Regions from separate parts of the Planococcus sp. VCh962 genome, predicted to be linked through region 1. Evidence: predicted binding sites of a transcription regulator. Region 1 holds the regulator's gene; the other holds the start of a gene.
What was found. The regulator LexA, encoded in region 1, represses DNA repair genes until DNA is damaged. The targets are predictions, from matches to a motif close to CGAACATATGTTCG.
Positions count from the first base shown of each region.

Region 2: the regulator LexA is predicted to act here: its motif matches at 4,799-4,812, upstream of uvrB (excinuclease ABC subunit UvrB).

Region 1 is NZ_JBYLHS010000001.1:348,287-356,875, reverse strand. Features, by position in the region: gene tkt (transketolase) at 1-1,334, opposite strand, end outside; gene AC3AQ9_RS01825 (DUF896 domain-containing protein) at 1,422-1,655, opposite strand; gene AC3AQ9_RS01820 (YneB family resolvase-like protein) at 1,713-2,366, opposite strand; gene yneA (cell division suppressor protein YneA) at 2,363-2,680, opposite strand; gene lexA (transcriptional repressor LexA) at 2,847-3,467, shown strand; gene AC3AQ9_RS01805 (class I SAM-dependent DNA methyltransferase) at 3,555-4,286, opposite strand; gene AC3AQ9_RS01800 (hypothetical protein) at 4,368-4,562, opposite strand; gene AC3AQ9_RS01795 (hypothetical protein) at 4,610-5,035, opposite strand; gene AC3AQ9_RS01790 (hypothetical protein) at 5,175-5,375, opposite strand; gene AC3AQ9_RS01785 (hypothetical protein) at 5,543-5,767, opposite strand; gene AC3AQ9_RS01780 (DUF6376 family protein) at 5,942-6,388, opposite strand; gene AC3AQ9_RS01775 (YolD-like family protein) at 6,781-7,146, opposite strand; gene glnA (type I glutamate--ammonia ligase) at 7,573-8,589, opposite strand, start outside.
Region 2 is NZ_JBYLHS010000007.1:123,081-131,669, forward strand. Features, by position in the region: gene uvrA (excinuclease ABC subunit UvrA) at 1-2,739, opposite strand, end outside; gene uvrB (excinuclease ABC subunit UvrB) at 2,746-4,728, opposite strand; gene AC3AQ9_RS16585 (IDEAL domain-containing protein) at 4,870-5,109, opposite strand; gene AC3AQ9_RS16590 (competence protein ComK) at 5,285-5,839, shown strand; gene AC3AQ9_RS16595 (YhjD family protein) at 5,965-6,330, opposite strand; gene AC3AQ9_RS16600 (ABC1 kinase family protein) at 6,465-8,081, opposite strand; gene AC3AQ9_RS16605 (enoyl-CoA hydratase-related protein) at 8,184-8,589, shown strand, end outside.

The DNA of each region.
Region 1 (8,589 bases):
GCTGGACGTACATAGTCACTGAATACGAAGAATGTGCCGCCAAATACATGAAGGCCACCGTGTAGTGCCATACCGTTTAAGGCAGTCCCCATTGCGAATTCACGCACACCAAACCAGATATTGCGTCCAGTTGGATTTTCAGCATCAAAGTCGCCTCCGCCTTTGATGTTTGTTTTGTTCGATCCGGCAAGGTCCGCACTACCACCAAAGAATGAAGGTACAGCTTTCGCGATAGCATTTACCATATCGCCTGAAGAAGCACGGGTAGCTTGCTTTTTGCCTACTTCATAAGTTGGGAAGTCGGCATCGAAGTTCTCAGGAAGTTCTCCTTTGATTGCTCTTTGAAGCTGTGCAGCCAGTTCAGGATGCTGTGCTTCATACTCAGCATACAGTTCGTTCCAAGCCGTTTCAGCGTTGCCGCCTAATTCTTCTGTTGCTTGTTTGAACGTTTCGTATACTTCGTCCGGCACGTGGAAATCCTGGTCGAATGTCCACTCGTAATATTCTTTCGCCAATTTCATTTCATCTTCGCCCAGTGGTGCACCGTGCGCATCCGCTTTACCGGATTTATTCGGAGCTCCGTAACCGATGACGGTTTTTACTTCGATAATTGTCGGTTTGTCAGATGATTGTTTAGCTTGAGCGATTTTCTCAGACAAATCGTCCAATTCATTGCCGTTTTCAACGCGCAAATAGTTCCAGCCGTAAGACTCAAAGCGTTTCTTAATATCTTCAGAGAAGCTCATGTGAAGATCGCCGTCTAATGAGATGTCATTGCTGTCATAAAGTACTACCAATTTATTTAACTTCAAATGGCCAGCCAGTGAAATAGCTTCACCTGCAACGCCTTCCATCAAGTCGCCATCTCCGCATAAAGCGAATGTGTGATGGTCTACAACATTCAAGTTTTCTTTGTTGTATGTAGCCGCTAAATGGCGTTCTGCCATTGCCATTCCAACCGCCATACCAATTCCTTGGCCAAGAGGACCTGTGGTTGCTTCCACGCCTTCTGTGTGGCCGTATTCAGGGTGTCCTGGAGTTTTCGAATCCCATTGGCGGAAGTTTTTGATTTCATCCAATGTAAGGCCGTAACCGCTCAAATGAAGCAAGCTATATAAAAGCATTGAACCGTGTCCAGCCGACAAGACAAAACGGTCACGGTTGAACCATTTAGGGTTTTTCGGATTATGGTGCATATGTTTCGTCCATAATGTATAAGCCATAGGAGCAGCTCCCATAGGCAATCCAGGATGCCCGGAATTAGCTTTCTCGATAGCATCAATGGAAAGTGTGCGAATCGTAGTCACTGCAAGTTGATCTGCATGGTTTGACATAAAAAAACATCCTCTCTAGAACAAAATTTCATCCCTTACTAGTGTAGTCAACAATAGAAAAGAATACAACGAAAAAGAGAATAAGTATTAATTTAAATACTTATTCTCCCGGATATTCTTGATTTTTTCTGGAGTTACATCGTCGCCATTCGGATCGATCACTTTTACGTTTTCAATGGTTCCGCGCATCGTTTTCCGGAATGTCTGCAAATACTCTTGACGAAGTAAAGATTGTTCTTTTGCTTCTTCTATAGACAAGCCCGCTTTTTTAGATTTTCGTGATAATTCATTAATTCGATTTAATTTATCTGGTGATAACATCAAACCCCACCTTTCTTCTTACATATCGTACAAAAGAAGATGGTTTTCTGCAATATATTAGCCCTGTTTCATTTGTTCGAATTCTTTATAACGGCGATGGACAGTCGCTTTGCTTGCCTGGTAGCCAAATCCTTGCAGCGTAACGGCGATTTCATGGAAGGTCAGTCCGTTTTCCTTTAAGCTGACGATTTGGTCAATCGGCAAATCAAGGCGCTCCCTTCCTTCCGGATTGCCTTTCCCTTTTAGATTCTTTTCGGGTTTATAGCCGTTTTCAACAGCACGTTTCATGCCTCGTTTAATTTTGGCGTTATGTATTTTTCGCTGGTATTCCTCTACGATCGCTAAAATTTCCAGCACCATATCATCCATATCATTCAAGGCAATCGGTCCTTGGTCAGATAAAGTGTAGACTTCCACGCCGTATTTTTTCATGACATGCAAAAGCGCGATGCGGGCATGCCCTCGTCCAAGACGCGTTTCATCCTGGATAAAAACAGCATCTACTTTTTCCGTCTTGATGCAGTTAAGCATTTCCAACAAGCCTTCTCGGTCCATTTCATAGCCGCTATGCTGATCAGAAAATATTTGGTCCACAATATAGCCTTGTTCAAATGCAAATTTTAGCAGCTCTTCTTCCTGTCTCTCGAGCGAAGTTTCCTGTGTATCTTTCGTGGTGCTGACGCGGCAATAAATTAACGCAGTTTTTTTCATTCTGCATCACCTGCCAGCTTGATGGTTTCATCTGGGGTGTATTTGAGTTGGTCACTCGGAATCTTAAGTGATTGGCCGGCAACGATTTTGGCAGTAGTCAATCCGTTTTCCTTCATAATTTCATCGATCCATTGCTGATGGGGAGTGTCTCCACTGAATGATTCAGCCAAAGTCCACAGAGTATCGCCTTCTTCAATTTGGACGTGGCTTACTTGTGTTTTTTCATTGTTATGGGTGATTACCGAAAAAATGGAGAATATAAGAATAAGCGTAAATAATGCTGTAAAATAAGAGTTTTTTCGAATGATTGTCATGTGAACCGCCTCCTAAGAATATGTGTTCGGAATGTATGTTCTTATATTAATGCGAACAAGTGTTTTTGTCAACAAATAAATTCGAACCTATGTTTGCATTTCATATCCCAAGTTGGTATACTATGGGTAGAAAAACATACTGAACAACTAAAAAGAGGTGAAACTGTTGAAAAAAGTATCGAAACGCCAAGAAGATATTTTGACTTTTATAAAAGATGAAGTTCGTGCTAAAGGTTATCCGCCTTCCGTTCGTGAAATCGGAGAAGCAGTTGGCCTGGCCTCCAGTTCGACTGTCCACGGCCATCTGGCCCGGTTGGAAAGCAAAGGACTGATCCGCCGTGACCCGACTAAACCGAGAGCCATTGAAATCATTAGCACAGAAGATGCGCTAATTGAAAGAAATCCAGTGTTGCATGTTCCGTTGATCGGGAAAGTTACTGCAGGGCTGCCGATTACCGCCATCGAAAATGTGGAAGAGTACTTCCCGCTGCCTCAGACATACGGTACCGAGGATGACCATATTTTCATGCTTGAAATCATGGGTGAAAGTATGATTGAAGCTGGTATTTTAAACGGTGACTACGTTGTAGTTAAACAGCAGCAGACAGCTAACAACGGAGATATTGTCGTTGCGATGACTGCAGATGATGAAGCAACAGTGAAACGCTTTTTCAAAGAAGATAATTACTTCCGCTTGCAGCCTGAAAATTCTTCGATGGATCCGATTATCGTCGATCAAGTTTCTATTCTGGGCAAAGTGGTTGGCGTCTATCGCCAAATCCTATAAAAAAAACGCTGAGAATTTCTTCTCAGCGTTTTTTTATTTTGAGTTCGTCGTAAATTCCATTGCTTGTTTTTCCAATTAATATGCAAGTTATTTAACACAAGAAAATGCCAGCATAACCGGAATTCTTTTGCGCCTCCGGTACTCTGCTTCACTGCTGAAATTTTCCCGTTTAGGTTCCCCTTCACGCAAGGACTCAATCTTAAAGCCTGCCTCCGCTAAGGCATTAAAATATTGTTCGGTGGTTCGATGATGTTTTACGACGATTTTATCCATCCATGGCTCTTTACGTTCGCCGGAATTAAAATAATCATCCACAATCCAATTCCCTCTTTTTTCGCCTTCTTTTTTGCTGATAAAAGAAGAAGTTGTCAAAGGATGCTGAACGCTGAAGACAAATTTGCCGTTATCTTTTAACGCCTGATGCACTTTTTTAAACAGCTCTTGGATATCGGCAACATAGTGAATGGCAAAGCGGGACATAACTATATCAAATTCATTGTGGGGAAACGCATAAGTTTCCATCGTTTCTTGCAGAATGACGCTTTTGGTGCCTTTCAGTTCATTTTTTGCCAGCCAAGCCATCTGATCCGAACCTTCTACACCCGTGTAATGATCCGCTCCAGCCAATAACAGCTCTTTACCGAAGCTGCCTTCTCCGCATCCAAGATCCAGTAGATTCCTGCCTTTCACCTTTCCCAGCAATTCTATGACGATTGGCCTTTCAATGGCATTATTCGGACTTTCTTCCCGGTTTCTTCTTGCCAGAAATTGATTTAAAAAATCTTTCTGATCATACGCACTGGCTCCTTTGAATTCCATTCATGCCCATCCCCTTGTCGGAAAAATCTCTTATTTTAAGTATAAAAAAAGCATGCGCTGCTTGAGCGATGCTTGTTTTTATCAAGATTGGTTGACCACGATATACTTGACAAGATTAATCGTGATGCGATAAATTTTACCGCTGGCTTCATCTGTTACGTCATAAGTTCCGTTTGAAGGGATTTTCCCTAAAGCAGCCTCTTTATCCGTGGCCTGTACAGAAAGGACTATCGTATTCCCTTGGTCAAAATAGAATTCCACTTGAAATGTTTTCATTCACTGACCTCCTCTGTAAGCTCCCTTTAGTTTACCACAACTCAATATTATTGTTGACCGTATATTTGTTTATAAGCGATGACTTTCAATGCCAGCATCTCTTCTTCCGTCAAATCCTGTTCCAGTTTTTGAATGGCTTCCTGATGAGACATCGTTCCGTTTTGGACACCACTCTGGATATTTTTTAATTCTGTAACTCCTACTTTTTGGATCAATACCCGTGTTGCCTGTCCGGTTGAGTTGAATGGCAAGGAACTTTCGTCAGCCGCTTTTGCTTCTTCGATATAGCCAGCAAGTTCAGGATCATTTTCTACATACGATTGGATTTCTTCCAATTGTCCGCTGTTGTTCAGTTGTTCAGTTGCTTCTTCCACCATTTTCTCTGAAGCCATATTGGTACCGAAATAATACACACCAATTGCCCCAAGAAACAGCACGATGAGCAATACAATTAAAATTTTCAATATCTTCATCCAATGCTCCTCCAATATTCATACTTCTAATTAAGACGCCTGTTATTCTATTATGTTACAGATCCCGAAAAAAACAATACCCCGAACCCGGACTCTTTTATTGGAAAGGATCCGGCTTCAGGGTGTTGTTAAAACTCATTTAACTTTTGTTCTTCAGTTTCCGCTGTTCTGCTATCCACCAATCAATATGGTTTAGATCAAAAATAATCATATCGCCATAAGACTGGCTATGCGGAATCTTTCGCTGGGTTATGAATTCTTGTACCTTGTCTTCAGTCATCGGATAATCCGCTGCCTCCAGGTATTTCAGCAAGCTCTTTATCCCTTGAATCTTTGTCATTTAATCACCCCCACAAAATCCTCCTGGCGGCAACCGCCATAGAAAATTCAGTACGGATTATTAAAGAGGGAAAGACTTATATATACATACCCTTATTTCAAAAAAGTAATCTCCCCTGTTTCAGAAGCTGTTCAGCCGAATTTAATTATTTCTTTTAAGCGCTTTTCTTAACCGCCTCTTCTTGAAGTAGTAACCGGCTCCGTGTAATCTTTTATTTTCACCAATTTAACGTCCGCTTTGTTAAAAATATTCAGTTCACCAAATACATCTTCATATTGGACGATGCTTTCAGACAGAGCCATAGCAGTCACGTTTTCTCTTGACTCCGCTTCTACCGTTCTTTCCACTGTAAGTCCTTTTTCCAAAAAATACTGGATGACGAATTTCTTCACGCTTTCACCTCCTCCTTTAAATTTTCTTCAGCAGGAAGGCATATCCCTTTTGAATTTTATTTAAAGATAGCAATTACATAAAATCAGTTAAAAAGTCCCTGCCTTCTTTTTTTCCATATAAAAACCGTCAGCATTTAAATGCTGACGGTCATTGATCAATAATATTTCTCTATTTTAATTTCCTAACTGTTTTATCTGTTCCACAATGCCGGTGATTTCTTGAAGGGATTTGAATGCTTCCGTGTTTTCCAATACTTCGGAATCGAGTTTGCCATTCTCTATATTATCCAAGTATAAATCGATTCCTTCAATCGCCCGATTGTTTTGATTGACCACTTGTTGATGAAGATCCGCACCAAGTTCGGGTGCCTCAAGTTGATTGAATTCTTCAATCGTTGCTTTCATTTCCTCCAACCGTGCTTCAAGTTCACGGGCCGCTTGTTCGTCGTTGACTGCTTGTTTTGCCAAATCAGGAACTTCCTGAGCAAAAGCACTGGCTTCATTGGCGTACTCTGTTGCTTCGGTTGCGTAATTCAATGTATCGGTGACTCCATCTAGAGCAGAACAGCCGCTCAGCAAAATACCACTGGCCAACAATATCGCTAGGTATTTTTTCTTCATCTATTTTCCTCCATATATGCTGTAATGGTGGTATCAGTATAGCACGGCCGAAAAAATCCTCCTAAGAATATGACCACCTTCAATAACAGATTCAGGTTAATTAAAAAACCGCCGGAGCCTCAGAGCCTCAACGGTTTTCTTGTTAATATACCTTCAGATGTTGTGCGCGTTCCCGCAAGGAGAATCCAATGCCTATTAAGCCCTAGCGTTTGTTCGATCTCTGGATTTTTTTATTTATGCGTACCTGTAAAGAAGAAATGGACCATATTGAAAACCAGGAATTGGCCATCCTTATCTTCACTCGTTTTCCTCATAAAAAACCCGGTTTATACCAAAGAAGCATATTACCAAAAATAATCCCTCTGCCAAATGAAAGCAGAGGGATTTATTATTTAGTCAACTAGCATTACCTTGACAATATTATCGACTGGCAATTGTTTCATTCCAAATGGTTCATCAAAGACAATTGTTCTCGTCTGAGGATCCATTTCCACTATTCTCCCGACATGGAAATGAAGGTTATGGTCTTTCCACAATTGCATCCGGACTGGGCATTTTCGTATTAGCGCACTTTCCAATTTTTCCTCGATTAACTGTTTTGCCTTTTCATCTAATTTTGGTCTCTTTTCCTGTTTATCTTCTGCATACCAATCGCTTAAGAATTTCATATGCTCTGACAACCTCATTCCCTGCCACTTAAAATTTCTTTTTTCTACATGATTCCCTACTTGCTTCAGCTCTCTATTGAGTAGTACCATAACCTTCATCCTCCTTTCATAACTCTTTATTAATAATATTATACAGAACATTCGTTCTTATTTCAAGAATAATAAGAAATTTTTGACCTGTTTGCATAATAACCGCTTTCGATTAACTGTTTTTAAATTTATTTGTCAAATTATGCTTCCCTCTAATGCGTACCGTCTTATGAAGTTTTAGTTCCAATGGCGAGAGTTAATGCAACAGTTCATGTGGCCTGTAGTTCGATACCGCGAGTTTTATATAAGATTAAAATCTCTGGATTTCGCCGGATTGCAGAGAACCGCCTTGCCGGCTCTCAGGCTCTTTTGAATGATTTTAATGTTTCTAAATCATTATATGCTTTAACTTCAACTGGTATAGCAAACCTCAGTACAGAACAAAAAACCGCTGAAACCTTTAGGTTCCAGCGGTTTTGTCTTTTCTTAATACATTTTCAAATACTGTTCGCGTTCCCATGGATGTACGGCAATACGGAACATATCCCATTCGATTTCTTTTGCTTCAACGAAGTTGTTGAGGATGTGTTCGCCAAGTGCATCTTTCATTACATCATCGCTTTGTAGCTCTTGAAGAGCCGCATACAATGTTGGTGGAAGGTCTTGGATACCTACTGCTTCGCGTTCTTTTCTATTCATCGCGTAGATGTTGCGGTCAACCGGTTTTGGCGGCGTCATTTTCTTTTTGATGCCGTCAAGGCCAGCAGCTAACAATACTGCCATCGCTAAGTAAGGGTTCGCTGACGGGTCAACCGAACGCACTTCCACACGAGTTGACAATCCGCGTGATGCTGGGATACGGATCAACGGGCTGCGGTTTTGTCCTGACCAAGCTACGTAGCAAGGTGCTTCGTATCCTGGAACAAGGCGTTTGTAGGAGTTGACTGTCGGATTAGTGACAGCTGTGAAACCTTGAGCGTGTTCAAGAATTCCAGCTAGGAACTGATAAGCCGTATCGCTCAGCTTCAATTCACCGTCTTCATCCAAAAAGGCATTTTCATTGCCTTTGAACAGGGACACGTTCATATGCATACCTGAACCACTTACACCAAATAGCGGTTTTGGCATGAATGTCGCATGAAGTCCGTGTTTACGCGCAATGGTCTTAACGACCAACTTAAATGTCTGGATATCATCGCAAGCTTTGATGGCATCCGCATATTTAAAGTCGATTTCGTGTTGCCCTGGAGCCACTTCATGGTGGGAAGCTTCGATTTCAAAGCCCATTTCTTCCAATTCCAATACGATGTCGCGGCGGCAGTTTTCACCAAGGTCCATTGGAGCCAAGTCGAAATATCCGCCGTTGTCGTTTAGTTCAAGCGATGGTTCACCGCGCTCATCCAATTTGAACAAGAAAAATTCAGGTTCTGGCCCAAGGTTGAAATGTGTGAATCCTAGCTCTTCCATTTCTTTAAGCACGCGTTTTAAGTTATTGCGTGGATC
Region 2 (8,589 bases), on a different contig from region 1:
AATTGTGCCGCCTTTGTCTCCGCCTTCCGGTCCAAGATCGATGATGTAATCCGCGGTTTTTATGACATCGAGATTATGCTCGATTGTCAAAACCGTATCGCCATTATCAACCAAGCGCTGCAGCACAAGAAGCAAGCGTGAAATGTCATCCGCATGGAGCCCTGTCGTCGGCTCATCCAATATATAGAAAGATTTGCCATTGGAACGTTTATGAAGTTCCGAAGCAAGTTTAACCCGTTGCGCTTCCCCACCCGATAAAGTGGTTGCCGGCTGTCCTAACGTCACATAGCCTAAACCGACATCGACAATCGTCTTTAATTTACGGTGGATTTTCGGATGATTCTCAAAGAATTGCGAAGCTGCTTCCACCGTCATTTCCAATACATCTGCTATGCTCTTGTTTTTGTACTTCACTTCCAGCGTTTCCCGGTTGTACCGTTTGCCGTGGCAGACTTCGCATGGAACGTAAACATCCGGCAGGAAGTGCATTTCTATTTTTATAATACCATCTCCACGGCATGCTTCACAGCGTCCGCCCTTGACGTTGAAACTGAAACGCCCTTTTTTATAGCCCCGCACTTTCGCTTCATTCGTTGAAGCGTAGACATCGCGGATATCATCGAATACCCCGGTATAAGTGGCAGGATTGGACCGTGGCGTACGGCCAATCGGCGATTGGTCAATATCAATCACTTTTTCCAGTTCGTCGATGCCCTCTAAAGACTCATGCTTGCCCGGTTTTGTTCGAGCCCGGTTCAATCTGCTCGCCAGTGATTTGTACAAGATTTCGTTGACCAATGTACTTTTTCCGGATCCCGATACACCCGTGACGGCAACAAACATGCCAAGCGGAATATCGACATCCACTTTTTTCAGATTGTTTTCATTTGCTCCGCGGATAGAAATTGCGCGGCCATCAGACTCTCGGCGCTCTAAAGGCAATGGAATAAATTTCGATCCATTCAAATATTGGCCGGTCAATGATTTCTTATTCTTCATCACTTTTTCAGGTGTGCCTGCGGCGATGATTTCGCCTCCATGTACACCTGCCCCTGGTCCGATATCAATCAAATAATCAGCCGCGAGCATGGTATCTTCATCGTGTTCTACAACGATTAATGTATTGCCGAGATCCCGCATTTCTTTTAAAGCGCCGATCAAGCGGTCGTTGTCTCTTTGGTGCAGTCCGATTGACGGCTCGTCCAGGATATACAGCACGCCTGTCAGCCGGGAACCAATTTGCGTTGCAAGCCGGATGCGCTGTGCTTCTCCGCCAGATAAAGTGCCCGATGCCCGGTTTAAAGTCAAATAATCGAGGCCGACATTAATCAGGAAGCTGACCCGTTCACGGATTTCACGGACAATCGCACTGGCAATCTGTGCGTCTTTTTCCGATAAAACAAGGTTCGCAAAAAATTCATCCGCTTCCACAATTGAAAACTCGGAAACCGCCCCAATATGCAGATCGTTCACTTTTACTGCGAGCGTTTCCGGTTTTAAACGAAACCCTTGGCAGGCTGGGCAAGGCTGCTCACCCATGTATTTTTCCATTTGCTCCCGGGTCCAATCTGAAGAAGTTTCCCGGAAGCGGCGATCTACATTGGTTACGACGCCTTCGAAATGAATATGGTTATCCCGGATTTGTCCGTAGTCATTTTCATAACGGAAACGGATTTTGTCATTGCCGGAACCGTAAAGTAAAATCTGGACATGCTCTTCGGGCAGCTCACTGACCGGAGCCGTCATATCAATTTTATAATGTTTGCAGACAGCCTTGAGCATTTGAGGGTAATATTGCGAGCTTGTCGGCTTCCATGGAGCTATTGCATCATTTTCCAGCGATAGACTCCAATCGGGGATGACCAATTCCGGATCCACTTCCAGTTTATGGCCAATTCCATCGCATTCCGCACAAGCGCCGAACGGTGAGTTGAATGAAAACATGCGCGGTTCCAGTTCGCCGATGGAAAAGCCGCAAATCGGACAAGCATGGTGTTCACTGAACAGCAATTCTTCCTGTTCCATGACATCCACCAGAACCCGGCCATCCGCAATTCTCAACGCTGATTCCAAGGAATCGCTGAGCCGCGGGGCAATGCCTTCTTTCATGATGATCCGGTCGATGACCACTTCAATGGAATGTTTCTTGTTTTTATCCAGGTCGATATTATCATCAAGATCAATCAAATCGCCATTGACACGAACACGGACATAGCCTTGTTTTTTGATGTCCTCCAACAATTTCGCATGCGTTCCTTTTCTGCCCGCTACCACCGGGGCTAAAATCTGCATTTTTGTCCGTTCAGGATACTCCAGCAAACGGTCCACCATTTGCTCAATCGTCTGAGAGGAAATTTCAATGCCGTGATTCGGACAGACTGGTTTGCCGATCCGGGCATACATGAGCCTCATGTAATCATAGATTTCCGTGACCGTTGCTACAGTGGAACGCGGGTTTTTGCTTGTCGTCTTTTGGTCGATTGATATCGCCGGCGACAACCCTTCAATCAAGTCGACATCCGGTTTATCCATTTGCCCGAGAAATTGGCGGGCATAAGAAGACAGCGATTCGACGTACCTGCGCTGGCCTTCTGCATAAATCGTATCAAATGCCAAAGAAGACTTGCCCGAACCGGAAAGGCCTGTCATGACCACCAGCTGATCCCGTGGTATAACGACGTCTATATTTTTTAAATTATGCGCACGCGCACCTTGTATACGTATTTCCTGATTTTTCAAGTTTTATCACCCTTCCGCTTTCAATTCGAGCACAGTGTCCCGAAGTTCGGCTGCCCGTTCGAAATCGAGCGCTTTTGCCGCTTCTTTCATTTCTTTCTCCAGCAGTGTAATCAGTTTCATGCGGTCTTCTTTTTTGAGTTTCTTCCCTGCTGCCGCTTTTGAAACATATTCTTCCGTCTCTTCCGCTGCTGTAGTAGCCCGGATGACGTCCCGGATTTTCTTTTGTATGGTAATCGGTGTAATGCCGTGTTTTTCATTGTAAGCAGCCTGTATGGTGCGCCGGCGAGTCGTTTCATCGATGGCTTTTCGCATTGAATCGGTCATTTTATCGGCGTACATAATTACATGGCCATTGGCATTCCGCGCTGCGCGCCCCATTGTCTGAATAAGCGAACGCTCTGAGCGCAGGAAGCCTTCTTTGTCTGCATCAAGAATGGTCACCAAGGAGACTTCCGGAATATCGAGCCCTTCCCGGAGCAGGTTAATGCCGACCAGGACGTCATACACACCCATCCGCAATTCCCGGATGATCTCAATCCGCTCTAATGTCTTAATCTCTGAATGCAGGTAATTGACTTTTATGCCTGCTTCTTTTAAATATGCGGTCAAATCTTCGGACATTTTTTTCGTCAATGTCGTTACAAGCACCCGTTCATTGCGCTCGGTGCGCTGACGGATCTCATCCATCAAGTCATCAATCTGCCCTTCTATCGGGCGAACTTCAATTGTCGGGTCCAACAGTCCGGTTGGCCGGATAATTTGTTCCACCATTTCCGGTGTATGTTCAAGCTCATATGGCCCTGGCGTCGCTGACACAAAAACGGCCTGGTGGATATGCTTCTCGAATTCATCAAATGTCAGCGGCCGGTTGTCCATAGCAGAAGGCAAACGGAATCCGTGATCCACCAACACTTTTTTGCGTGCCTGGTCACCATTGAACATACCACGGACCTGTGGCAGGGTTACATGGCTTTCATCCACTACCAGAAGGAAATCATCCGGGAAATAATCAATGAGCGTATAAGGCTGGGCACCTGGCGGCCGCAGCGTCAAATGGCGGGAGTAGTTCTCGATGCCCGAACAAAAGCCCATTTCACGCATCATTTCCAAATCATAACGCGTGCGCTGTTCGAGGCGCTGAGCTTCTAACAGTTTATCTTCTGCCCGCATTTCCTTTAATCGCTCTTCAAGTTCCGCTTCAATGTTTTCAATGGCTTTGACCATTTTTTCTTCCCGCGTAACAAAGTGAGATGCAGGGAAAATGGCAACATGTTCCCGTTCGCCGATAATTTCGCCCGTTAAAGCATCCACTTCACGGATCCGGTCAATCTCATCTCCGAAAAATTCAACGCGCAAGCAGCGTTCATCGCGGGATGCCGGAAAGATTTCCACTACATCTCCCCGCACCCGGAAAGTTCCGCGGATAAAATTGATATCGTTCCGCTCATATTGGACATCGACCAATTTTCGCAAAAGCTGGTTGCGCTCGATTTCCATCCCTTTTCTAAGAGATACCACAAGCTCCCGGTATTCCTTCGGTGAACCAAGTCCGTAAATGCACGATACGGAAGCAATGACAATGACATCATCCCGTTCAAACAGCGAACTTGTCGCTGAGTGCCGCAATTTGTCGATTTCATCGTTGATGCTGGCATCTTTTTCTATATAAGTATCTGATTGCGGCACATAAGCTTCCGGCTGATAATAATCATAATAGCTGACGAAGTATTCAACCGCATTATCCGGAAAGAATTCCTTGAATTCGCTGTAAAGTTGTCCAGCTAAAGTTTTGTTATGGGCCATGACCAATGTGGGTTTTTTTACTTGCTGAATCACATTTGACATGGTGTACGTTTTCCCCGTACCTGTTGCTCCAAGTAAGGTTTGGCAACGCTTGCCGTTTATGATTCCCTGAGTCAGCTCAGCAATCGCTTGAGGCTGATCGCCTGCAGGTTCATAAGGCGCCTGGAGTTTGAATTCCTGTTTCATAATCGATGTCCTCCTGTTTGTTTCACTCTCTCTATTTTATCATATGCCCTAAAAATCCCCTAACAAAAAGCGAACGTATGTTTTTTAGCTTGTCTATTTTGAGGCAAAATAAAAAAACCGCTCATTGAGAGCGGTTTTTCGTTATTCTTCATCGCATTTTAAAGCCTGCAATTGGGCTGAATATTTGGCAAATGATTCACGGTCGTTAGTGTCCAGGGCTTGGTCGATAAGCGTCATTAGCTGCTCTTCTTGCTGCGAGCGGTGAACATGCTTTAAAAATAAATCCAAATAGATATCATTAAGCAGTTTTTCCGCTTCTGTAATTTTCTTTGTTTGAGCCATCGCTTTCATGAAGTCAGCATAAGAATAATAGTTTTCCATTCTTCATCACCCCGAATGCTTTTCATTAGTATACATTAAAAGCATATCAATAATCAATCGTTTTTTGAAAATTCCAATGAAATAGAAAATATTTTATTTTTAGATTAAAGCCATTGCTAATCTTCCATTTATTGTTACAATATTGAGGTATAGTAAATTTAGGGTGTATAAGTAAATGGGCAAAATGAATCATCACTCTTCCTCATATACGGTATGCAGCAACACCTATGCACTTTTGCCGTATGTAGAGGGACATCGGACGTGGACGCGTGTAATTGAAGATCGAAGTGAATTCATTGTGGAAGAATCGGTTTATAAAATCGTGAGCTCTTCTTGTACTTTTTACAGAGGATCAATAGAAAGCGCTACCCTTTATTCTCAAAAAGCAGTTCGCGTCAAACATAAACCGCCCATCATCATTGGTGAGTATTATGGCAATCCACTCCTATTCTTCCCTACGCATTCTCCGAAAAACAAAGAATCGGTTTGGTTTAATTTTGATGCTGTGGAGTTGGTGGAAAGCGATGACACTGGAAAAGGCAGCATTGTTTATTTAAGCAATGGCGTGACGGTCCCGCTTGATGTGTCCCCTGTGGCTCTAAGAAACCAGCATTCTTTTGCCGGTTCTTTGCGCAGGTTTTTTAAAAATGCTCAGCAAGTCCATCAGCATCAAATGGTATATTTGACTAAACGCAGATATCCCCCTAGAAGACAACATCCTCTTGATTGAGTTTTCCAATTGAAATGGCAAAGAGGCAGGCAGAAACTGCTGCTTTTAAGGTATCAAGCTCATATATGTATAGCTCTGCCTCTTTGCACTTTCCCCCTGCATCCGGACCTCAATTAAAAAGCGAGTTAAATTTCCTGATAAGACATCGCCAAATAAACGCGCAGCAATTCTTCCACCCGGTTGCGCAGGCGCACATTCAAATAGCGCCGGTGGTCCTCATAGCCTCCATGATAAAATACATATTCGGTAAAAGTATCGTCTCCAGTGCCTTTAATCATTTTCATATGGTGCTTGCGCATATGAATCTTCGTTTCTTGCAGCTCTTTATGAACCTGCTTGATGGCACCATCCACTAATTCAATATACGGCCTCTTCAGTTTAAAAGCCCCTTTTTCGAATAAAGCGCGGTCACGTTCCAAAATGATCAATACCATCGGCAAATAGATAGCTTTTTCAAAATGGACAATTTCCTCTTGTGAGATTAACGGCATTTTTACACCTCCTCAAAAAGGGAACGTTTGTTCTCTTTTCAATTTTACTCTGAATTGATTAAATTGCAAGACGTGAACGAAAAAAAATCTGTGCCATTGCTGGCACAGATTTTTTATATTCCGATGTGGCAAAACTATTTAATGGAACGGTAAACCCATAGCGAACCGACAAAGAAAATTGATGACACCCACATAAAGGCTTCATGAGAAAACCAGACAGCTGTCGATATGCCCATAAACGATAGAATCGTGAAAATTCCTGCGAACATCCGGCTTTGCAGATCCCGCTGATGTTCCCGTTGCCGCCCATCCCGGTTTTCCAAGTAATGGCGCATCCGTTCCGGCTCTTCGAGATAATTGATGATTTTTTGCGGCAAAACACGGAGTGGCCCTGTGGCATTGATTGCCCAGCGCAGCACGTCTTCTTTGCCGATAATTCTTTTGCCTTCTTTTTGAGATGCCGCCCATTCCAATATGCGCGGCCGGGCGAGCGCCAATAAATCAATAGCGGGGTCCAGCACATGGAGGACGCCTACAAAGATTGATGTAGCCCGGCCGAAAAATGCAAATTCGGCAGGCAGCTGTACAGGCTGCGTCCGGACAATGTCTTGTATATCGCGGAGCAATCGCTCTACCACAAAACTGTCCATCTGCATCAATTCATTAGACTGATACGCCGCAACCAGCCGCGCAATGGTGTCCGCTAAAAGATCCCGATCCGCATGCGGCAGGAGGAAACGCAATTCTTCGAGTGCATCCAGCACTTGGTCGTAATTTTGGAAAACGATGCCTTCAGCTATCCGCAACACTGCTTGTGCATCTGATTTGGAAATAGTTCCTGTCATACCGAAATCAATCAGCACAATGGTACCGTCCGGTTTTAACAAAATATTGCCGCCATGCGGATCGGCATGGAATTGGCCGCCATTAAGGACCTGTTCCAAAAACAAAATGAATAACCGTTCTGCGATGGCATGGCGGTCAAGATGATGTTTCTCAATAAAAGCGAGGTCGGTGATGCGCGCGCCTTCAATCCACTCCATTACCAGTACGCGGCGCGTTGAAAGATCGTCAAAATAAACCGGAAAACGAATGCCTTCCATCTCTTTAAAACGGTCGGCAAACGAACGGCCGCTTTGAAGTTCCTGCAAAAAGTTCAGCTCTGCTCCGATTGTTTCGGTCATTTCCCGGTACAATTGCCGGAAGTCGATTTGTTTGGACAGCGGCGTGAACGTTTTCATCATCCAGACAACAATTCGCATCGCTTGAAAATCTGCACGCAGAATACGGTCTGTACCCGGCCGTTGGACTTTTACAGCCACTTCCGTTCCGTCTTTTAGCACGCCTTTGTAAACTTCCCCGATGGAGGCTGATGCCACGGCAGTATCCGATAAATCGGTTAAAAAACTGGAGTATGGGGAGTTCCAGTCTTTTTCAAGAACCGAAACGATTTTTTTGCGCTCTACCGAAGGTACCCGGTCTGTCAAACCTTCAAGTTCCTGAAGAAAGGTAGGGGGCATAATATCCGCCCGTGTCGATAAAAACTGCCCCAGTTTAATCATAAGCCCGCCAAGCTTCAAGGCAAGAATCTTATAGTTTTTCGCTTGCTTCGTAACAAGCTTTTCCCACTTCTCCTCAACAAGCGGATTCCAATTCCCGCGGTGACGGCGCTGGAAAAGCATCGCTTGCGTGTAAAATTTAATGGCCATATAAACAATCCGATAAATGCGGATTAAAGCGATACGGTTCATAAAAAAAGACCCCTCTCTGCGCTTAATTATAGAGTCTGATGGCGGAATAGTCCAAAAAGTGGTATGTTTTTAACGGATGGAACGATTAAAAGGGGGATGGAAATGGACACAATTCATTATGAACAGCATGGAAATTTGGCCTTTATCACATTGAACCGGCCGGATTCCATGAATGCCTTCAACTACGATATGCTGGCTGAACTGGGCCAAGTGGTCGAAGCGATCCGGATTAACCCGGATATCCGGGTAGTCATCTTTACAGGCGCTGGAGAAAAGGCATTTAGTGTCGGAGCGGACTTGAAAGAGCGCAAGACATTGACTGAACAGCATGTGAAACGCAATATCTTTAAAATCGGGGAAGTTTTTACTACAATTGAAAACTTGCCGCAGCCGACCATCGCCATGATTAATGGTTTTGCCTTCGGCGGTGGAATGGAGTTGGCACTTGCTTGTGATTTCCGTATCATCGCGGACGATACACTGCTCGGTTTGACTGAAACCAGCCTTG